DNA from 2 places in the Faunimonas sp. B44 genome. Region 1 is predicted to be linked to the other one. Evidence: predicted binding sites of a transcription regulator. Region 1 holds the regulator's gene; the other holds the start of a gene.

What was found. The regulator PhoB, encoded in region 1, activates phosphate uptake and scavenging genes when phosphate is short. The targets are predictions, from matches to a motif close to TGTCATNNANCTGTCAT.
Region 2: the regulator PhoB is predicted to act here: its motif matches at 1,586-1,602, upstream of ACUN0C_RS10735 (alkaline phosphatase D family protein).

Annotation. Positions count from the first base shown of each region.
Region 1 covers NZ_JBQYEX010000003.1:410,135-414,299, reverse strand. Annotated here, with positions in the region: gene pstB (phosphate ABC transporter ATP-binding protein PstB) at 1-697, shown strand, start outside; gene phoU (phosphate signaling complex protein PhoU) at 712-1,419, shown strand; gene phoB (phosphate regulon transcriptional regulator PhoB) at 1,421-2,122, shown strand; gene ACUN0C_RS08095 (GcrA family cell cycle regulator) at 2,158-2,664, opposite strand; tRNA gene ACUN0C_RS08090 (tRNA-Leu) at 3,071-3,156, shown strand; gene ACUN0C_RS08085 (endonuclease/exonuclease/phosphatase family protein) at 3,322-4,152, shown strand.
Region 2 covers NZ_JBQYEX010000004.1:377,618-381,782, forward strand. Annotated here, with positions in the region: gene ACUN0C_RS10725 (SulP family inorganic anion transporter) at 1-914, shown strand, start outside; gene ACUN0C_RS10730 (hypothetical protein) at 970-1,536, shown strand; gene ACUN0C_RS10735 (alkaline phosphatase D family protein) at 1,657-3,228, shown strand; partial or broken gene ACUN0C_RS10740 (DUF1330 domain-containing protein) at 3,340-3,642, opposite strand; gene ACUN0C_RS10745 (hypothetical protein) at 3,650-4,060, opposite strand.

The sequences.
Region 1 (4,165 bases):
TTCGGTCGACCTCGACATTCCCAATCGCGAGGTCATCGCGCTCATCGGGCCGTCCGGCTGCGGCAAGTCCACCTATCTGCGCTGCCTCAACCGGATGAACGACACGATCGACATCGCGCGCGTCACCGGCTCGGTCGAGCTGGACGGCCAGGACATCTATGCGCCGGAGGTCGACGTGGTGGAGATCAGGGCGCGCATCGGCATGGTGTTCCAGAAGCCGAACCCGTTCCCGAAGTCGATCTACGAGAACGTCGCCTACGGGCCGCGCATCCACGGCCTGGCCCGCAACAAGTCGGAACTGGAGGAGATCGTCGCCGGTGCGCTCAAGCGTGCGGCGCTCTTCGACGAGGTCAAGGATCGGCTGCACGAGCCCGGAACCGGGCTGTCGGGCGGGCAGCAGCAGCGGCTCTGCATTGCGCGCGCCATTGCCACGAACCCCGAAGTGATCCTGATGGACGAGCCGTGCTCGGCGCTCGACCCGATCGCCACCGCCCGCGTCGAGGAGCTGATCGACGAGCTGCGCGAGAACTACGCGATCGTGATCGTGACCCACTCGATGCAGCAGGCGGCGCGCGTCTCGCAACGCACGGCGATGTTCCATCTCGGCTACCTTGTGGAGGAGGGCCCGACCGACATGATGTTCACGAATCCGCACGACCAGCGGACTCAGGACTACATCACCGGCCGGTTCGGCTGAGCGGAGGACGCAGAATGAAGCAACACATCGTCACCTCCTTCGACGACGAGCTGAACGAGCTCTCCAGCCTGATCGCCACCATGGGTGGCCTCGCCGAGCAGCTCGTCGGCCGGTCGGTGAGCGCTCTGCTGAAGTCCGATCCCGAACTCGCGCAGGACTGCATCTCGGCCGACAAGAAGGTCGACGAGATGGAGCGCGAGATCGAGGAGAAGGCGATCCTCGTCATCGCCCGCCGTCAGCCGATGGCCCAGGACCTGCGCGAGATCATCGCCGCGCTCAGGATCTCGAACGACCTCGAGCGGGTCGCCGACCTCGGCAAGAACATTGCGCGCCGCGCGCTCGCGATCGACGCGCAGAAGTTCGGCCAGCGAGTCTATGTCGGGGTGGAGCATCTTTCCACGCTCGCGCTCGAGCAGCTGAAGCTGGTGCTCGACAGCTACGCCACGCGGGATGTGGAGAAGGCGCGCGAGGTCTGGGCAAAGGACGACGAGATCGACGCCGTCTATACGTCGCTTTTCCGGGAACTCCTGACCTACATGATGGAGGACCCGCGCAATATCGGCATGTGCACGCATCTCCTGTTCTGCGCGAAGAACATCGAACGGATCGGCGACCATGCCACCAACGTCGCGGAGACGATCTGCTACCTGGTCACCGGCCAGCCCTTCGACGAGTCCCGCGAGAGCAGCACCACCCGCCTGACGCAGGCGGAGCAGGCCTGAAATGCCGAAGCCGCAGGTCCTCGTGGTCGAGGACGAGGAGCCGCTCGCGATCCTGCTCCGCTACAACCTCGAGGCGGAGGGGTTCGACGTCGAGACGATCGCCCGCGGCGATGAGGCGGAAATCCGTCTGCGCGAGCGGCAGCCGGACCTGCTGCTCCTCGACTGGATGCTGCCGGGCCTGTCCGGCATCGAGCTCTGTCGCCGGCTGCGGACTCGCGGGGAGACGGCACTCCTCCCGATCGTGATGTTGACGGCGCGCGGCGAGGAGGACGAGCGCATCCGTGGCCTCGCCACGGGTGCCGACGACTTCGTCGTCAAGCCCTTCTCGGTCCCCGAGCTGATGGCCCGCATCAAGGCCATCCTCCGGCGCGTCCGCCCGGACGCGGTGAGCACCGTCCTTAAGGCTGGCGACCTCGAGCTCGACCGGGAAACCGTGCGCGTCCGCCGCGGCGGCCGCGAGATCCACCTCGGCCCGACGGAGTTCCGGCTGCTCGAATTCCTGATGAAGAGCCCGGGCAGGGTGTTCAGCCGCGAACAGCTGCTCGACGGCGTGTGGGGGCGGGACGTCTATGTCGACGAGAGAACGGTCGACGTCCATGTAGGCCGGCTGAGGCGCGCCCTGAACCGCGGCCGGGCTCGCGATCCGATCCGCACGGTCCGCGGCGCCGGCTATTCCTTCAACGAGCAGTTCGAACGCGCCTGAGCGCCGCTCCGGACGCCGGCGCGCCCGTTTTGGCCTCAGGCGTGGGCGCGCTTCGCCCGGCGGCGCGGATCGGGTGTCTGGTAGGCGACGCCCGCATGGTACTCGCAATAGGGCAGGCCTTCGAGCGACTGGTGCCCGCAGAAGTGGAAGTCGGAATGGCCGGGATCGCCGATCGGCCACTTGCACGTATGCTCGGTGAGCTTCTCGATCGGCAGGCGCTTGGCGATCGGGACCACCACGGCGTTCTTGTGCTGAACGACCGGCAGCATTTCGACGTCTTCGATCGTGTCGAGCGCGAGAGCGCCTGCGACCGGGTGCATCCTCGGTTTGCGGGGGGCAGGCGTTGCCGCAACGGCGGTCCGGCGCTGCCGCTTCACCGTCGAGGTCGGCTGACCGCGGCCGGAAAGCCCCAGCCGGTGGATCTTGCCGATCACCGCGTTGCGGGTGACGCCGCCGGCAAGTTCCGCGGCGATCTGGCTCGCGCTCCTGCCTTCCTGCCAGAGCCTCCTCAAAAGCTCCACTCGGTCGTCGGTCCAGGACATGGGGTCTCCTTGGCACCTTGTTTCCTGCCGCATCCGGACGGAATCCCGAGCTGTTCGCGAATGCCGAAGCGTCCGCGCCAAACGCTAGAACTTGATCGGAATTCTGTCCGCCGCACGACATCTCGTGCTTTGCAGCTCGGAAACTATAGGTGCCGTGACTCGCTCACAAGAGTCGCCGAATCTTTTCCAAGGCTTTCGTTGCGAGATGCGCGGAAGTGAGTCGGGAATGCCACACCAGCAGCATGCCCGGACTGCCTGCCGCGGAATCCCGTCCGTCGACGGCGAGGTGATCGAACGGGCCAGAGGCTCGCCGGTGTGCGCCCGCGCGCCTCTGAACGACCGACGCGTTGTCCGTCGCGTCATTGACGCGCGGGCGGCCGTCCGTATGATCCGCCGCGCGCCCGGGGCCCCTGTGGCGGAATGGTAGACGCGGCAGACTCAAAATCTGTTGCCTGCAAGGGCGTGCTGGTTCGAGTCCGGCCAGGGGCACCAACCGCTATCGCCTGCCGCGCAGGCGTGGCCGGGCCGGCTCAGGTCTTTGCCGGCTTCGCGGGAAGGAGCCGCATCGGCTCATCCGGCCGGCAAAGTAACGTGTCGCACGCGCGAACCTCGTCTCTGCTCTTGCGTTGATCCCCGCATCGAATATCTGGACACTGCATGCGGCTGCGCAAAAGACGATCTCCCCCCGGACTGGACGCTCTCGAACGGATCGAAGATGTCGAGCCTGCCGGCACGGTAGCCGCGCGGGATTGGTCGGCGGTGCCGGCGCTCGACGCAGACGGCTTCACGATCGCCACCTACAACATCCATTCCTGCGTCGGGCTCGACGGCCGCCGCGACCCCGAACGCGTGGCGGCGGTGCTTTCCGAGCTCGACGCCGACATCATCGCCCTTCAGGAGGTGGATTCGCGGCGGGTGAAGTCCGGCCGAGGCTGGGTCGACCAGTTCGAGTACCTGGCCAAGCTCACGGGATATCATGCGGTGCCCGGGCCGAACGTGGTCGACCATTCCGGCTCGTTCGGAAACGTGGTGCTCAGCCGGTACCCGATCCTGCGCTCGCATCGGATGGACCTGTCCTTCACTGCCTGGCGCGAACCGCGCGGCGCGATCGACGTGGAAGTCGCGCTGGGAAGCAGGCGACTGCGCGTTGTCGCGACCCATCTCGGCCTGAGCGTCCGCGAGCGCCATACCCAGGTCCAGCAGCTGCTCGCGCTCCTCAGGGCGCGCGCCGAAAGCGACACGCCTTGCGTCCTCCTCGGCGATCTCAACGAGTGGCGCCCGCGCGGGGGCAGCCTGCGGCCGCTGATGGGGCAGCTGCAGCCGTCGCCCCAGCTGGCGACGTTCCCGACCTGGCGGCCCCTCTTGCCGCTCGACCGGATCTTCGTGAACGGCACCAGCATGGACCATGTCGCCGCGCATCGCTCGGCCGACGCCCGGGTCGCTTCCGATCATCTGCCGTTGAAGGCGGTGTGCAGCTGGAATGACTGATCTCGCGGCGGAG
Region 2 (4,165 bases), on a different contig from region 1:
TCACCATCGCCTTCCTCGCCGGCGTGGAAAGCCTGCTCTCCGCCGTAGTCGCGGACGGCATGACGGGCGGTCGCCACCGCTCGAACTGCGAGCTCGTCGCCGAGGGCGTCGCGAACACGGCCTCCGCGCTGTTCGGGGGCTTGCCGGCGACCGGCGCGATCGCACGGACGGCGACCAACGTCCGCTCCGGCGCGCGCTCGCCCGTGGCCGGCATCATGCACGCCGTCTTCGTGCTCGCCTTCATGCTGGTGGCGGCGCCGCTCGCCGCCTACGTGCCGCTCGCGAGCCTCGCAGCCGTGCTCGTCGTCGTCGCCTGGAACATGAGCGAGATCGACAAGTTCAGGCACCTCATGTCCGCGCCGATCGGCGACCGGGTGGTGCTCCTCGTCACCTTCGCGCTCACCGTCCTCGTCGACCTCACCGTGGCGATCGAGGTCGGCGTGGTGCTCGCCGCCATCCTCTTCATGCACCGCATGGCCGAGGTGGTGACGGTGCAGCACGGGTTCAGCCCGATCGAGGGAGAGGTGGATGACTTCTCCCGGCCGGCCGCCCGCGCCGACCAGCGCGCCGATCTGCCCGAAGGCGTCGAGGTTTTCCAGCTCCGCGGGCCGCTCTTCTTCGGCGCGGCGAGCACGCTGATGGAGGTGCTCGACCGCGGCTGGCAGCACCCGCGCGTCTTCATCGTCCGGATGCGCGAGGTGCCGCTCATCGATGCCTCCGGGGTCGGCGCACTGCGCGATTTCGTGCGGCGCTGCCGGTCGCACGGGACCACCGTGATCCTTACGGGGGTGCAGGAGCAGCCGCGCCAGATGCTCGCGCAGATGGGTTACGGCGCCGGGCCCGACGGGCTGATCTTCGCCGCCGATCTCCACGCCGCGATCGAGGCGGCACGGCCGCTCGTCGCGGGCCGTTGAACCCTCCGGGGCCTCGGCCGTTTACCGGCCGACGCGCAGCCGAGGCGAGCCCGACATGATTGCAAGCGCCCGGCGATGCCGACGGCTCCTCGCAGCCGCCCTGGCTCTCGCCACCCTTCCCGCGATCGCCATCCCGCCGGCGGCCGCCCAGGCCGTCGCGCCCGGCGCGCCGGCCGTCCTCGACCGGGACCTCTTCCTGCCGGCCGACCAGGGCTGGCAGGTCTACGTGAACGCCCGCTACGGCACGAGCTTCGCCTTTCCGGCGGACGTGTTCACGCCCTCTCCTCCGCCGGAGAACGGCGACGGCCGCCGGTTCCTCGCCCAGGACGCAACACTCGAGATCTATGCCTGGACGAATGCGGAGCGCGAGGACGCATCTTCGCTGAAGACCCGGCTGATCGGCTCGGAAGGCTATCAGGACGTGACCTACAGCCCCTCCGGCGAGAGCTGGCTCGTCCTTTCCGGCCACCGCGGGGATCACATCTTCTACGAGAAGTACTTCTTCCGGGGGGAAACGATCCACGGCTTCGGGATGGAGTTCCCGGCCGCGTCGAAGCCGCGCTACGCGCCGATCATCGAGCGCATCGAGGACAGCTTTCGCGCGCAGCCGCCGAGCGGGTGAAACCGGGACGGCTCGTCCCGTCCCCGCGCCCGGTCATCCGTCGGGGAATTGTCATCCGGTCGTGACGCGCCCGACATTTGCCGGTGGTGTGAGTGCGGCCCTCAGCAATGGAGGGCCGCAATGCCGATTACGATCTCCCGCCGAAAATTCCTGCTCGCCTCCGCCGCCACCGGAGCGTCCGCCGCCGCATCGTCGCTCTCCTTCCCGGCGATCGTGCGCGCCGGCCAGCGTCCGCTCGTCACGCACGGACTGCAATCCGGCGACATCGGGTTCGACCGGGCGGTGCTCTGGGCCCGCGCCGACAGGCCCGCGAAGGCCTGGTTCGAATGGTCGACCACGGAGAGCTTCAGGGACAGCGTGCGCCTGCCGGCGCTTGACGCCCTTCCGGAGACGGATTTCACGGCCAAGCTGATGGCCGAGGACCTGCCGGCCGGCCAGGACGTGTTCTACCGGGTGCGGTTCGAGGATCTCAACGACGTCAATGCGGTGAGCGAACCCGTCGTCGGGCGGCTCAGAACCGCCCCGGGCGGCCTGCGCGACGTCTCCTTCACCTGGTCGGGCGACACCGCCGGTCAGGGCTGGGGCATCGACACGGCGCGCGGCGGCATGATCGGCTATGCCGCCATGCTGAAGCACCAGCCCGACTTCTTCCTGCATTCCGGCGACAACATCTACGCCGACGGACCCGTCAAGGACGAGGTCGCGCTGCCCGACGGCACGACGTGGAAGAACCTCCTCATCCCGGAGAAGACCAAGGTCGCCGAGACGCTCGACGAGTTCCGCGGCCAGTACAAGTACAACCTCATGGACGAGAACGTCCGCGCCCTCTGCGCCGCCGTGCCGGTCCTGACGCAGTGGGACGACCACGAGGTCACCAACAACTGGTCGTCGTCGAAAAGCCTCATGGCCGACGAGCGCTACACGGAGAAGTCGATTGGCCTGCTCGCGGCGCGCGCCGCCCGCGCGTTCCACGAATACATGCCGATCGCGACGACGCTCGCCGAGCCGCAGCGCGTCTACCGCAAGGTGGCCTACGGGCCGCTCCTCGACGTCTTCTTCCTCGACATGCGGACCTATCGGGGCCCGAACACGGAGAACCGCCAGGAGGCCGAAGGCCCGGAGACCGTCTTCCTTGGCGCCGAGCAGCTCGCCTGGCTGAAGCGCGAGCTCACCGCGTCGCGCGCAACCTGGAAGGTGATCGCGGCCGACATGCCGATCGGCCTTATCGTCAACGACAAGCTGGCGAGCGGCGCGGCCGGCTCCGAGGCGATCGCCCAAGGCAACGGCAAGCCGCTCGGCCGCGAGCTGGAAATCGCGGGCCTGCTCTCCTTCATCAAGCACGCCCGGGTGCAGAACGTCGTCTGGCTGACGGCGGACGTGCACTACACGGCCGCCCATTACTACAATCCCGACAAGGCCGAGTTCCAGGATTTCGAGCCGTTCTGGGAGTTCGTGTCGGGTCCGATCCATGCCGGTACGTTCGGGCCTGGCGAGCTCGACTCCACCTTCGGGCCGGAGCTCCGCTACGTGAAGGCGCCCCCGGAGGGGCAGTCGAACCTGCCACCGTCGGCCGGCCTGCAGTTCTTCGGCCATGTCAGGATCGCCGCGGACACGCGGGTTATGACCGTCACCCTCCGCGACACTTCCGACGCGGCGCTCTGGTCGGTCGACATCGAGCCGAAGTTCGGCTGAAGCGGGAAAGCCGGCCTGCGCGGCGTCGCTATCGGCGCGCAGGCCACCCCGCGCGGCGGCGCATCCCTGCAGGATGTCCGTCGCACGATGATCCGCCGGAACGCCGTCGACGAGGATCACGTCGCCCTCGCTGTTTGCGGTCCGAAGCGGCAGGATCGCCTGGTATTCCGGCGAGACGTACCAGGCCGCCGCGCTCGCCCGGTCCGGAAAGCCGATCACGATGAGATCGCCGTCCCAGCAGCCCTCGAGCACGGTCTTGCGCCCGCCATGCACGACGAACCGGCCGCCGAACGGCGCGAGCGTGGCGTCGATCCGGGAAAGATAATCCACGATCTCCGGGCCCATCGACACGGCCCGGAGGTGCGCCACGGCATAGGCGGTCATTTCGTTTCCTTTCGTTCGCGGGCGGGGCATCGTCTCCTCATGCAGCCGCTCCCCGGCCCTGCGCCCTGCCCGCCTCGACCGGCAGGGCCGCCCATTCGAGCGCCGTCAGAACCGCGACGAAGCCGGCCTGGCCGAGGATGAGGGCGACGCCGAACCCGTTCGGCACGAACCAGTCGCCGACAAGGAGCGCCATGCTGGCGATCACCCACGCCGCGTTGGCGAGGATCACGACCCGGGCGCCCGCACCTGCCCCGGGCCGAAGCGCAACGATCGCGATCACGCCGGCGACGGGCAGGAGCACGCAACCCGACCAGAAGAGGAGGCGCTCCGGGATGGCGGCGAAGGCGCCGAGGGGCGAGGCGAGCACGACGAGCGCGAGCCCCATGGCAGCGCAGCTCGCTGCGTCGAGGAGGAGGATCGCCTGCAGGGACTTGCTGGGTTTCCACATGATGGTCTCCGTTCCGTTCACCGCCGGTCACGGCGGGGTCACGGCACCATCGGGGATGCTGCACCCCGGGGCGATTACCTCCGGGGTAATAGCTCCGCGGCGCGA